DNA from 2 places in the Superficieibacter sp. HKU1 genome. Region 1 is predicted to be linked to the other one. Evidence: predicted binding sites of a transcription regulator. Region 1 holds the regulator's gene; the other holds the start of a gene.
What was found. The regulator sigma-54, encoded in region 1, starts transcription at its own class of promoters, with help from an activator protein. The targets are predictions, from matches to a motif close to GTTGGCACANNTTTCGCTNT.
Positions count from the first base shown of each region.

Region 1 (6,065 bases):
GAATATTTTGCGGTTTCAGGGTCATGGTAACGATGTGATTATCATGCAGATAACGCTTTAATGTTTTTAATGCTTCGCGCAGCAGGGCAACATCGTGCTCATAGCGGCACCGATCGGCAAATTGTTTCAGCGTTACAGAAGGTTTTCCGTCGAAATCCGTAATGATGTCATAGACATACCCTGTACCCAGGTCGGTCTCAACCGTTCCGTAATACTGTGGAATGCCGCTCCAGTCTTTGAGATAGCGTGAAAGATGTGCGTAGTAGCGCAGCTCACGCTTAATTTCTTTAAGTCCGCTCTGGTCAGCGTTATAGATAATTTTAATGCAGCGTTGAGCATTTTCCGGGTGCGCATAGCACTGGCGGTGCCGTCCGGTTCCCAGCGGAGATTGTTCAGATAAGTAAATCATAAAGCCGTCCTGAAAATATTTGCTCACACGTCATCAGTATGGATGAGAGACTTAAATGAAACCTCAACGGGCAGTTTAAGGTTTTCTTAAGGTTCACTCTGAATGCGAAAAGAGCACGGAATGTACAAATTCCTTACACCACAACAGACTGGTTTTGAATACGGGCAGCCAGATGCCATCAGGATTAATACCGAAAACAGGGCATGTACCAGGGAGGCGGGATATGAAAACAGACGGACATGTTTCCTTCCGGGGGATCAATCCAGTGACTACCGTAAAGTGAATATGATATGTCTTCCCTGACGCTGCTCTTTATGAAGCCCCTGAAGGATAAGCAAACAGAGACGGTATTTCTATGCCTGACCTCAGGAAATATCAGTTGTTTTCAATAAAAGTACGGAAGCGGATAAATAGCTCAGGAGGGTATTTTAAATATGAATTTATTGTTAGCGATGTATATAAAATAGATGGGTAATCTGTCCCCGCGAGGACAGGATATTAATCTTCATCAAACCCCGAATTAAATAGCGCGATAACCGCGGCCAGCGCTTCTACTTCCTGCGGGCCGGTGGCTTCAATTTCGATCTGGCGGCCTTTGGCGGAATCCAGCATCAGCAGCGCAATAACGCTATTGGCCTCCGCTTCAGCGCCTTCATCATTACGCAGCAGGACTTCCGCGTCAAAGCCCTGCATTAGCTCAAAAAGCTTCATGGCCGGGCGGGCGTGCATCCCCAGCTTGTTGGTGACTTCAACAATCTGTTTGACGGTCATTTACGTTTTTCCAGCGTGCGGTGGCGGGACTGAACGTTCTTACCGCGCGAGCGGAAATAATCGGCCAGCTGTTCTGCAATATAGACGGAACGATGTTTACCGCCGGTACAACCAATCGCCACGGTCAGGTAGCTGCGATTGTTGGTTTCCAGCATCGGTAGCCATAATTCCAGATAGCTGCGCGTCTGGTAAATGAAGTTATGCACTTCGGTGTGCCGGTCGAGGAACGCCGCGACAGGTTTATCGAGGCCGGTCATTGGACGCAGTTTCGGATCCCAGTGCGGGTTTGGCAGAAAGCGCACGTCAAATACGTAGTCGGCATCAATCGGGATCCCGTGCTTGAAGCCAAAAGACTCAAACACCATCGTCAGTTCGCGCTCACGTTTGCCGAGCAGCCGCGTACGCAGCATTTCCGCCAGCTCATGTACCGACATCTCTGAGGTGTCGACGATCAGATCGGCGCGCGAACGCAGCGGTTCCAGCAGATCGCTCTCCTGATCGATAGCGCTCTCCAGTGACAGATTTTTGCTGGAAAGAGGGTGCAGACGCCGGGTGTCGCTGTAGCGACGGATCAGCGTGTTGCGGTCGGCATCAAGAAACAAAAGCTGCGGTGAAAACGCATCTGGCAGATTTTGCATCGCCTGCTCAAAAATTTCCGGCGATTCCGGCATATTACGCACGTCAATGCTGACGGCGGCAGACGTTTGACGGTCAACCAGACTTTTCGCCAGTTCAGGCAACAGCACCACGGGCAAGTTATCGACGCAGTAAAAGCCCATATCTTCCAGCGCCCGCAGGGCAACGGATTTTCCCGAGCCTGAGCGACCGCTGACGATCATCAGTACCATGTACCGTTTCTCCTCAGTACAGCGAAGGGCAAAGCAATATCCCTGCTACACATCATCACTATGTTCAGTTTCGGTGATGATCTGATACAACTCTTCATCACTTTGTGCCGCACGTAGACGGCGACAAATCGTTTTATCCGCCAGCCGTTTTGCCACCAGCGAAAGGGTATGCAAATGTGTTTTCGTCTGGTCGGCAGGGACCAGCAGAGCAAACAGCAGATCCACCGGCTGATTATCAATAGCGTCAAAGGCAATCGGCGTTTCGAGTTGCACAAAGACGCCCACCGCACGCAGCGTGTCCTCTTCCAGCTTGCCATGAGGAATGGCGAGGCCGTTACCGATACCGGTACTCCCCATCTTTTCACGGGTGAGGATCGCCTCGAAGACCACCTGTGGCGGCAGGCTAAGCTGCTTTGCTGCCAGCTCACTGATAATTTCCAGCGCGCGTTTTTTGCTCTGGCAATGCACGTTACTGCGGGTACATTCCTGGTTAAGGACAGTGCTTAGTTGTAGAGCTGAATCATTATTTATCATAATTTCACCTAAGCGTCGCCTGACGTAAGACATGACATCAGGCGAGCACCGGGACAATCAGTGTTGTTTCAGTTTATCTTTATGTTTGGTTAGCTGTCGCGCCAGTTTATCAATTAAACCGTCGATAGCCGCGTACATGTCCTGCCCTTCCGCACTGGCATGAATTTCACCCCCGTTAACATGCAGGGTGGCATCCGAAATGTGAGTCACTTTCTCCACTTTTAACACAATGTAGACCTGATTGATGCGGTCAAAATACTGCTCCAGCTTAGCAAATTTCGTGCTGACAAAATCGCGGAGTGCATCAGTAATCTCGACATTGTGTCCAGTGATATTGAGCTGCATAGTGTCTTCCTTATCGGTTGGGTCACACCAGCTGTTTACGCTGGTTAGACGGCGGAATGGATAAAGACTCTCGATACTTCGCAACGGTGCGGCGTGCCACCATAATCCCCTGATCGGACAGCATTGTGGTTAGCTTGCTGTCGCTCAGCGGCTTGGCGGGATTTTCCGCAGCGATTAACTTTTTCACCAGCGCGCGGATCGCCGTGGAGGAGGCTTCGCCACCGCCTTCGGTATTCACATGGCTGGAGAAAAAATATTTCAGTTCAAAAATGCCACGCGGACTGTGCAGATACTTCTGGGTGGTCACGCGGGAAATTGTTGATTCATGCATCTCGACGGCCTGGGCGATATCGGCCAGCACCATCGGTTTCATATATTCTTCACCCTGTTCAAAGAACGCCTGCTGCTGCTCGACGATACAGCGGCTGACGCGCAGCAGGGTATCGTTGCGGCTCTCCAGGCTTTTAATCAGCCATTTTGCTTCCTGAAGATTGCTGCGAATGTACTGGTTATCAGCATCGTTACGCGTGCTGCCGCCCATTGCCGCATAGTGTTGATTGATCTGCAAACGCGGAATGCTGTCGGAATTCAGCTCGACCACCCAGTGACCGCTGACTTTGCGTACCAGCACGTCCGGAATAACATATTCCGGCTCGCCGGTCTGGATCGACTGGCCCGGCCGCGGATCCAGCGACTGAATAAGATTCACCGCTTCTTTCAGCACCTCTTCCTTCAGACGCGTCACGCGCATCAGAGTGCGAAAATCATGGTTGGCGAGCAGATCGAGATGATTACTGATGATCAGCTGCGCTTCGGCGATCCAGGGAGTGTTTTTCGCAAACTGGGAGAGCTGGATCAGCAGGCAGTCGCGCAGATCTTTTGCCGCAACGCCCACCGGATCGAACCGCTGCACGCGCTTTAGCACGGCTTCCACTTCGTCCAGCCCGATATCGCCATCGCCCATGCTTTCGAGGATGTCTTCAACGGAGATGGTCAGATAACCGGTCTCATCTACGGCATCGACAATCGAGGTAGCAATGGCGCGATCGGTGTCGGAGAACGGCGTCAGCTCGACCTGCCACATCAGGTAATCCTGAAGTGACTGGGTGGTTTCGCCCTGATAAACGGGCAGCTCGTCATCCTGGTAATCCACGCCGTTACCGGAAGGCGTACCGGCGGTATAGATTTCATCCCAGCTGGCGTCCAGAGGAAGCTCCTCCGGCATATCTTTTTGTTCCAGCGCATCAACGCTGTCCAGCGATTCGTTATCCGGCGATTCTTTGGTATCTATCTCATCGTGAAGATCGGTTTGCTCAAGCAGTGGATTGCTTTCCAGCGCCTGTTGGAGTTCCTGCTGTAATTCCAGCGTCGACAGTTGCAGCAGGCGAATGGCCTGTTGCAGTTGCGGCGTCATGGCAAGCTGTTGACTAAACCTTAATTGCAAACCTTGCTTCATATTCAGAGCGATTTTCTCCCGAGTTGAGATCACTGACGTTTTTACACTCCACTCTTCAGGCCGCGCCATGAAGGATGAAGTGTTTACACCGTATCAGAGTCTGAAGTCTTCCCCAAGATACACGCGCTTAACCTGTTCGTCTTTGAGGATTTCGTCTGGCGTACCGTGGGCAATCAGATGGCCCTGGCTCACAATGTAGGCTCGTTCACACACGGCCAGCGTTTCACGCACGTTGTGATCGGTGATCAGCACGCCGAGGCCGCTGTCGCGCAGATGCTCAATAATACGTTTGATATCAATAACGGAAATCGGGTCAACGCCCGCAAAGGGTTCGTCCAGCAGGATAAACTTAGGATTCGCTGCCAGCGCGCGGGCGATTTCCACGCGGCGACGTTCGCCCCCGGACAGGGCCTGGCCGAGGCTGTCACGCAGATGCTCGATGTGGAATTCTTCCATCAGCTCGTTCGCACGGTCTTCCCGCTGTTCTGAGGTCAGATCGTCACGGATTTGCAGGACGGCCATCAGGTTGTCAAACACGCTGAGGCGACGAAAAATGGAGGCTTCCTGAGGCAGGTAACCGATGCCGCGACGCGCACGGGCATGAAGCGGCAGCAGGCTGATGTCTTCATCGTCGATAATGATATTGCCCGCATCGCGTGAGACGATGCCCACGACCATATAGAACGTAGTGGTTTTGCCCGCACCGTTAGGGCCAAGTAATCCGACAATCTCGCCAGATTGGACGGTGAGACTAACGTCTTCCACCACCCGACGGCCTTTATAGGCCTTCGCAAGGTTCTTTGCAGTTAATGTTGCCATATTGGATTAGTTACTCTTTTTCTGAGCCGGGGCCTGATTGTTGCTTTTATCTTGCAGTTGCGACGGTACCAGAACGGTGGTGACGCGTTTGCCTTTTTCGCTGAACGCCTGCATTTTCTGCTCTTTCACCAGATAGGTGATTTTGTCGCCTTTGATATTGCTGTCGACCTGCTCAAGGAACGCGTTGCCGGTGAGAACCACGAAATCATTTTGCAGCTCGTAGTGCATCTGCGACGCGCGGCCTTTAACCGGTTTGCCGTTGTCCTGCATCTGGTAGAAGGTGGCCGGATTACCATAGCCGTCGATCACTTCTTTGCCTTTCTCGCCGCCAGGACGGGTAACGACCACTTTTTCGGCATTAAGCTTGATCGTCCCCTGAGTAACGATAACGTTACCGGTGAAGGTCACCACATTGCCCTGCATATCCAGCGACTGCTGATCGGACTCAATATGAATAGGCTGATCGGTATCGCCCGTTTTCGCCAGCGTGGGCAGGCTGGCGGCCAGAAGCGTACTGGCCAGTACAAGCTTAAGGCTGAGTTTGTGTGTTTTGAATTTCATATGAGGTTCTAACCTTTTCAATCAGCTCGGCGGTTTTGTTGCGTAAATTTCCGCGCATTTTCAGGCCGCTGGAATTAAATGTCGTACCGTATAACGTCACTAAATCATCAGAGGTCACATCCTGCGTGATCAGGTTGATTTTGGCGTTATCCGTCGTAATTTTGCGCAGTTGAGCGTCCGGTGTCAGGGCGTTGACCTCAACGTGGCCGTAAAGATACAGCATCCGGTCATTCGTCAGCTTTGCTTTATCCGCTTTAATTGACCAGGTTTCGGTTTTAGTCGTGTCATACGTCGTCAGCAACGGCTGCGTAAACCAGGTAAT
Region 1 is NZ_CP119754.1:4,247,884-4,253,948, reverse strand. It holds gene yrbL (PhoP regulatory network protein YrbL) at 1-409, opposite strand, end outside; gene npr (PTS phosphocarrier protein NPr) at 908-1,180, opposite strand; gene rapZ (RNase adapter RapZ) at 1,177-2,028, opposite strand; gene ptsN (PTS IIA-like nitrogen regulatory protein PtsN) at 2,074-2,562, opposite strand; gene hpf (ribosome hibernation promoting factor) at 2,620-2,907, opposite strand; gene rpoN (RNA polymerase factor sigma-54) at 2,930-4,363, opposite strand; gene lptB (LPS export ABC transporter ATP-binding protein) at 4,457-5,182, opposite strand; gene lptA (lipopolysaccharide ABC transporter substrate-binding protein LptA) at 5,189-5,743, opposite strand; gene lptC (LPS export ABC transporter periplasmic protein LptC) at 5,712-6,065, opposite strand, start outside.

Region 2 (6,065 bases), 550 kb from region 1:
AGTTCAGACTCGATCAAATCTTTCGGGATCGCCGCCATATTCAGCGCGATAAACGGCGCTTTTGCCCTCGGACTATGGCGATGCAGGGCATGAGCGACCAGCTCTTTCCCGGTCCCCGACTCGCCATTAATCAGCACGCTTATTGATGACCGGGAGAGACGTCCGATAATACGAAACACGTCCTGCATCGCCGGGGCTTCGCCGATAATATCGGTTGTCGGGCCGTTCACCTGCACGTTACGCGGCTGCTGCTGTTCCTGATAATGACTGATGGCGCGCTCGACCAGCGCCACCGCTTCGTCAATATCAAACGGTTTGGGCAGGTAATCAAACGCCCCTTGCTGATAGGCACTCACCGCAGCGTCCAGGTCGGAGTGAGCGGTCATTATGATGACCGGAAGCATCGGGTGGCGCTGTTTAATCTGTTTTAACAGCGCCAGCCCGTCCATACCCGGCATGCGGATATCGGACAGCAGAACGTCCGGCGTTTTGGTTGCCAGCGCGTCCAGTACCTCACTGCCGCTTTCATAGGTGATGCAGCTTAACCCGGCACCGGTCAGCGCGCGTTCAAGCACCCAACGGATGGAGCTATCGTCATCGACTACCCAGACTATCCCTCGTTGCATAAACTCACGCCTCTATTTTTTGATCGGCAGGTAAACCGAAAACTCGGTATGACCCGGCCAACTGGTAAATTCAATTTTTCCACAATGCTGATCAATCAAACTGCGGGCAATCGATAAGCCCAGCCCCGTTCCGCCCTCACGTCCGCTGACCATCGGATAAAACAGCGTGTCCTGCAGATGCGAGGGAATACCGGGACCGTTATCTTCCACATCAATCCGCGCCGCCAGACGATAACGCACGCCGTGCAGCGTCAACTGGAAAGCCGTACGCGTGCGCAGGACAATTTCACCGCCCTGCGGACCCAGCGCCTGTAGCGCGTTACGTACCACGTTCAAAAGTACCTGTTCAATCTGGTCGGGGTCGTGCGGCAGCTCCGGCAGGCTGGGATCGTAATCACGCACCAGCCTGACGTTATCCGGCAGCTCCATTGAGACCAGTTTCACTACGCGCTCGGCGACTTTGTGAATGCTTTCAGTGACGTGCAATCCAGGCTGCTGCGGCCCCAGCAGACGATCCACCAGATTACGCAGGCGGTCGGCCTGCTCAATAATGACATTGGTATATTCCGTGAGTGACGGATCGGGCAGCGCTTTACTCAGCAATTGCGCCGCCCCGCGCAGCCCGCCTAACGGGTTTTTAATCTCATGGGCCAGCCCCCGAACCAGATCGCGAGCGGCGACCTGCTGGGCGTGCTGTAGCTGCTCCTGGCTCAGACGGCGCTGGTTATCCATAGGCGCCATCTCCAGCAGGATCATGCCATCCGGCAGGCGCTGGGCGGTCAGCGAGAGAATATGCGAGCGTCCGTCGATCACCAGCGTCACTTCGTTATCGGTAAAACCCTGCCCGGCATGCAAACTTTCCTGCATCAGCCCGACATTGAGAGAAAAATAGCTCAACAGCTCCGGCAGCGGCGTACCGAATAATTTACGCGAACTTTGTGCCAGCAGCTGCTGCGCCGCCGGATTGGCGTAATGGACCGCCAGATCGTCATCGACCAGCAGAATGCTATTAATTAATGAGTTGAGGATCTGCCCAGCATCGGGCAGCACGCCAGTTGCCATGTAGCAGTCTCCTTAGTATGCACCAAATGAGTGCAGTATAAGCACAAGTGGATAAAACGGGTGTTTTTGGTGGAGAAAAAAGCCCATCTGGAGATGGGCTAAAAGTTTCCACGGCAACTAACAAATAAGCGTCAGATTACACGCTGTAGTACAGCTCAAACTCTACCGGGTGCGGCGTCATGCGAACGCGGTCATTTTCTTCACGGCGCAGCGCGATATAGGCATCGATGGCTTCGTCGGTGAAAACACCACCGGCGGTCAGGAACTCGCGGTCCAGATCCAGTTCGTTGAGGGCTTCTTCCAGCGAGCCAGCAACCTGTGGGATCTCTTTCGCTTCTTCCGGCGGCAGGTCGTACAGGTTTTTGTCCATGGCTTCGCCAGGGTGGATCTTGTTCTTGATACCGTCAAGACCCGCCATCAGCAGGGCAGCGAAGCACAGGTACGGGTTAGCTGCCGGGTCCGGGAAACGCACTTCGATACGACGCGCTTTCGGAGAGGCAACCACCGGAATACGGATAGAAGCAGAACGGTTACGGGCGGAGTAAGCCAGCATAACCGGTGCTTCATAGCCCGGGACCAGACGCTTATAGGAGTTGGTCGTCGGGTTGGACAGGGCGTTGATCGCTTTCGCGTGTTTAATTACGCCACCGATGTAGAACAGCGCCTGCTCGGACAGACCGGCATATTTGTCGCCGGAGAACAGGTTGGTGCCGTTTTTAGACAGCGACATGTGGCAGTGCATACCGGAACCGTTATCGCCGAACATCGGTTTTGGCATAAAGGTCGCGGTTTTACCGAAACGGTGCGCGACGTTATGCACAACGTATTTGTAGATCTGAATTTCGTCCGCTTTTTTGGTCATGGTGTTAAAGCGGGTGGCGATTTCGTTCTGACCAGCGGTAGCCACTTCGTGGTGATGCGCTTCAACCACCAGACCCAGCTCTTCCATGATCAAACACATGGTAGAGCGGATGTCCTGTGAAGAATCTACTGGAGGAACCGGGAAATAGCCGCCTTTCACGCCAGGACGATGGCCTTTGTTACCACCTTCGTATTTGGTGGTGGAGTTCCATGCGCCTTCGATATCATCGATAGCGACGTGGGAACCGGAAATCGACGCGCCAAAGCGGATGTCATCAAACAGGAAGAACTCAGGTTCTGGCCCAAACAGCACGGTATCTGCGATGCCGGTAGAGCGCAGGTACTCTTCCGCGCGTTTGGCGATGGAACGCGGGTCGCGGTCATAACCTTGCAGCGTGCCCGGCTCCAGAATATCGCAGCGAATAATCAGGGTGGATTCTTCGTAGAACGGGTCAATGAGCGCGGTAGAGGAATCCGGCATCAGCACCATGTCTGATTCGTTAATGCCTTTCCAGCCACCAATCGAGGAGCCATCAAACATTTTGCCTTCTTCAAAGAATTCGGCATTTACCTGATGCGCAGGAATCGTGACGTGCTGTTCTTTACCTTTGGTATCGGTGAAGCGCAGATCGACAAACTTCACTTCATGTTCATTCAGCATCGTCAAAACGTGTTCAGCGGACATACTTTAACTCTCCCCGGATTCGGTCATTGTCGTCGTGGTAACGAGGTATTCAAACGGCCTGACTGGCGTTATCGTGTTAAAAAAGATAAAGCGAAATCTGTGCCAACTTTCAAATTCCCCCCAAAAGGCGCTATCATGCGCACCATAGTGCAAAAGGGCTGCACCATTAACGTCACGCTGCACCAGTATAGTGCTTCTATGTAAACATTAAGCACCATATTGGTGCAATTTGCGTTAGGGTGCCCTGATTTCGCTTCGTGAAAGCGATCACAAACAAACTCTGCAATACTTGTTTGCGGAGGATCTTTGTGATCCTGTTTTGTAGTGCGATTAATCCGTGTACAATAACGCGCTATTTCTAATGCCTGAGGCAAAGTTGTGATCGAAAATTTGCGTAACATCGCCATCATTGCTCACGTTGACCATGGTAAAACGACCCTGGTTGATAAGCTGCTGCAACAATCTGGTACTTTCGGTGAGCGTGCCGAAACTCAAGAGCGTGTGATGGACTCCAACGATTTGGAGAAAGAGCGTGGGATTACCATCCTCGCTAAAAACACCGCTATCAAATGGAATGACTACCGTATCAACATCGTTGATACCCCTGGGCACGCCGACTTCGGTGGTGAAGTTGAGCGCGTAATGTCCATGGTAGACTCCGTGCTGCTGGTCGTTGATGCAATGGATGGTCCGATGCCGCAGACGCGCTTCGTGACCAAAAAAGCCTTTGCTCATGGCCTGAAGCCTATCGTTGTTATCAACAAAGTTGACCGTCCGGGTGCGCGTCCTGACTGGGTTGTCGATCAGGTATTTGACCTGTTCGTTAACCTCGACGCTACCGACGAACAGCTGGACTTCCCGATCGTTTACGCGTCAGCGCTGAACGGTATCGCGGGTCTGGATCACGAAGATATGGCTGAAGATATGACGCCGCTGTATCAGACTATCGTCGATCGCGTACCGGCACCGAACGTTGACCTTGATGGTCCGCTGCAGATGCAGATCTCCCAGCTGGATTACAACAACTACGTTGGCGTCATCGGCATCGGTCGTATCAAGCGCGGTAAAGTGAAGCCGAACCAGCAGATCACTATCATTGATAGCGAAGGCAAAACCCGTAACGGTAAAGTCGGTAAAGTGCTGACCCACCTGGGTCTGGAACGTATTGAAAGCGACGTTGCAGAAGCTGGTGACATCATCGCGATTACCGGTCTGGGCGAGCTGAACATCTCCGACACCATCTGCGATCCGCAGAATGTCGAAGCGCTGCCGGCACTGTCTGTTGATGAGCCGACCGTAACCATGTTCTTCTGCGTTAACACCTCTCCGTTCTGCGGTAAAGAAGGTAAGTACGTTACCTCTCGTCAGATCCTTGACCGCCTGAACAAAGAGCTGGTGCACAACGTGGCGCTGCGCGTTGAAGAAACCGAAGATGCTGATGCATTCCGCGTTTCTGGCCGTGGTGAACTGCACCTGTCCGTTCTGATTGAAAACATGCGTCGTGAAGGTTTCGAGATGGCGGTTTCCCGTCCGAAAGTTATCTTCCGCGAAATCGACGGCCGCAAGCAAGAGCCGTTCGAAAACGTAACGCTGGACGTCGAAGAGCAGCACCAGGGGTCTGTCATGCAGGCACTGGGCGAGCGTAAAGGCGACCTGAAAAACATGAATCCGGATGGCAAAGGCCGCGTACGTCTCGACTACGTGATCCCAAGCCGTGGTCTGATCGGCTTCCGTTCAGAGTTCATGACCATGACCTCCGGTACCGGTCTGCTGTACTCCACCTTCAGCCACTACGACGACGTTCGTGCGGGTGATGTGGGCCAGCGTCAGAACGGCGTACTGATCTCCAACGGTCAGGGTAAAGCGGTTGCGTTTGCGCTGTTCGGTCTGCAGGATCGCGGTAAGCTGTTCCTGGGTCACGGTGCGGAAGTGTATGAAGGCCAGATCATCGGTATTCACAGCCGTTCTAACGACCTGACGGTAAACTGCCTGACCGGTAAGAAACTGACCAACATGCGTGCTTCCGGTACTGACGAAGCCACGACGCTGGTTCCGGCACAGAAAATGACCCTGGAGCAAGCTCTGGAGTTCATTGATGACGACGAACTGGTAGAGGTTACCCCGGTTTCCGTACGTATTCGTAAACGTCACCTGACGGAAAACGACCGTAAACGTGCGAACCGTGGTCCGAAAGAAGCGTAATTAACGCGATCTGACGTCAAAAGTGATAAATAAAAGCCGCTGATTATTCAGCGGCTTTTTTCATATCTGAGAAAATTACAATGTCGATTACTGTGCTCTTGCCGCTTCATCCGCTGCGCGGATAGCGGCAACTTTCTTGCCGAATAGTAATTGCATAACGATCAAGATAGCGAATACCGGTAATAATGCGCTCAGGGCAGAAATTCCCGTAGCCCCTTTAATCAACATGGCACCGGAGGCGATAAGCAGTAAAAAAACCATGATTCGAAACACGTTGACGGAAATTCGCTTGTGAACATATTGCCCGACAATGGAGCCTAAGATCATGGTAGGCACGCAAAATATCACCAGTTTTACCGTAGATATCGTGAGTATCCCACTGGTCGCAAGCCCACCGATGATGGCGATATTATTCGCCGTAAAAAAAGCATTCAGCGTACCGCGAAATGCGGCGGGCGCGAGGTTACGTAACATTCCGTACATTACTACCGGCGGTCCATTCGTTGAGAATGCAGCCCCCAGCGCTCCTGCAATTGCGCCCATCGGTGCGGCAATCCAGCGGCGATCGTATACCGGCAGGCGAGGTATGAACAGGCTATAGAATGAGTACAGAATAATAAAACCGCCCA
Region 2 is NZ_CP119754.1:4,794,923-4,800,987, reverse strand. It holds gene glnG (nitrogen regulation protein NR(I)) at 1-626, opposite strand, end outside; gene glnL (nitrogen regulation protein NR(II)) at 639-1,688, opposite strand; gene glnA (glutamate--ammonia ligase) at 1,825-3,234, opposite strand; gene typA (ribosome-dependent GTPase TypA) at 3,613-5,436, shown strand; gene P0H77_RS22805 (sulfite exporter TauE/SafE family protein) at 5,524-6,065, opposite strand, start outside.
Region 2: a site for sigma-54 is predicted at 3,322-3,341, ahead of glnA (glutamate--ammonia ligase). Genes of this name have one in related genera too.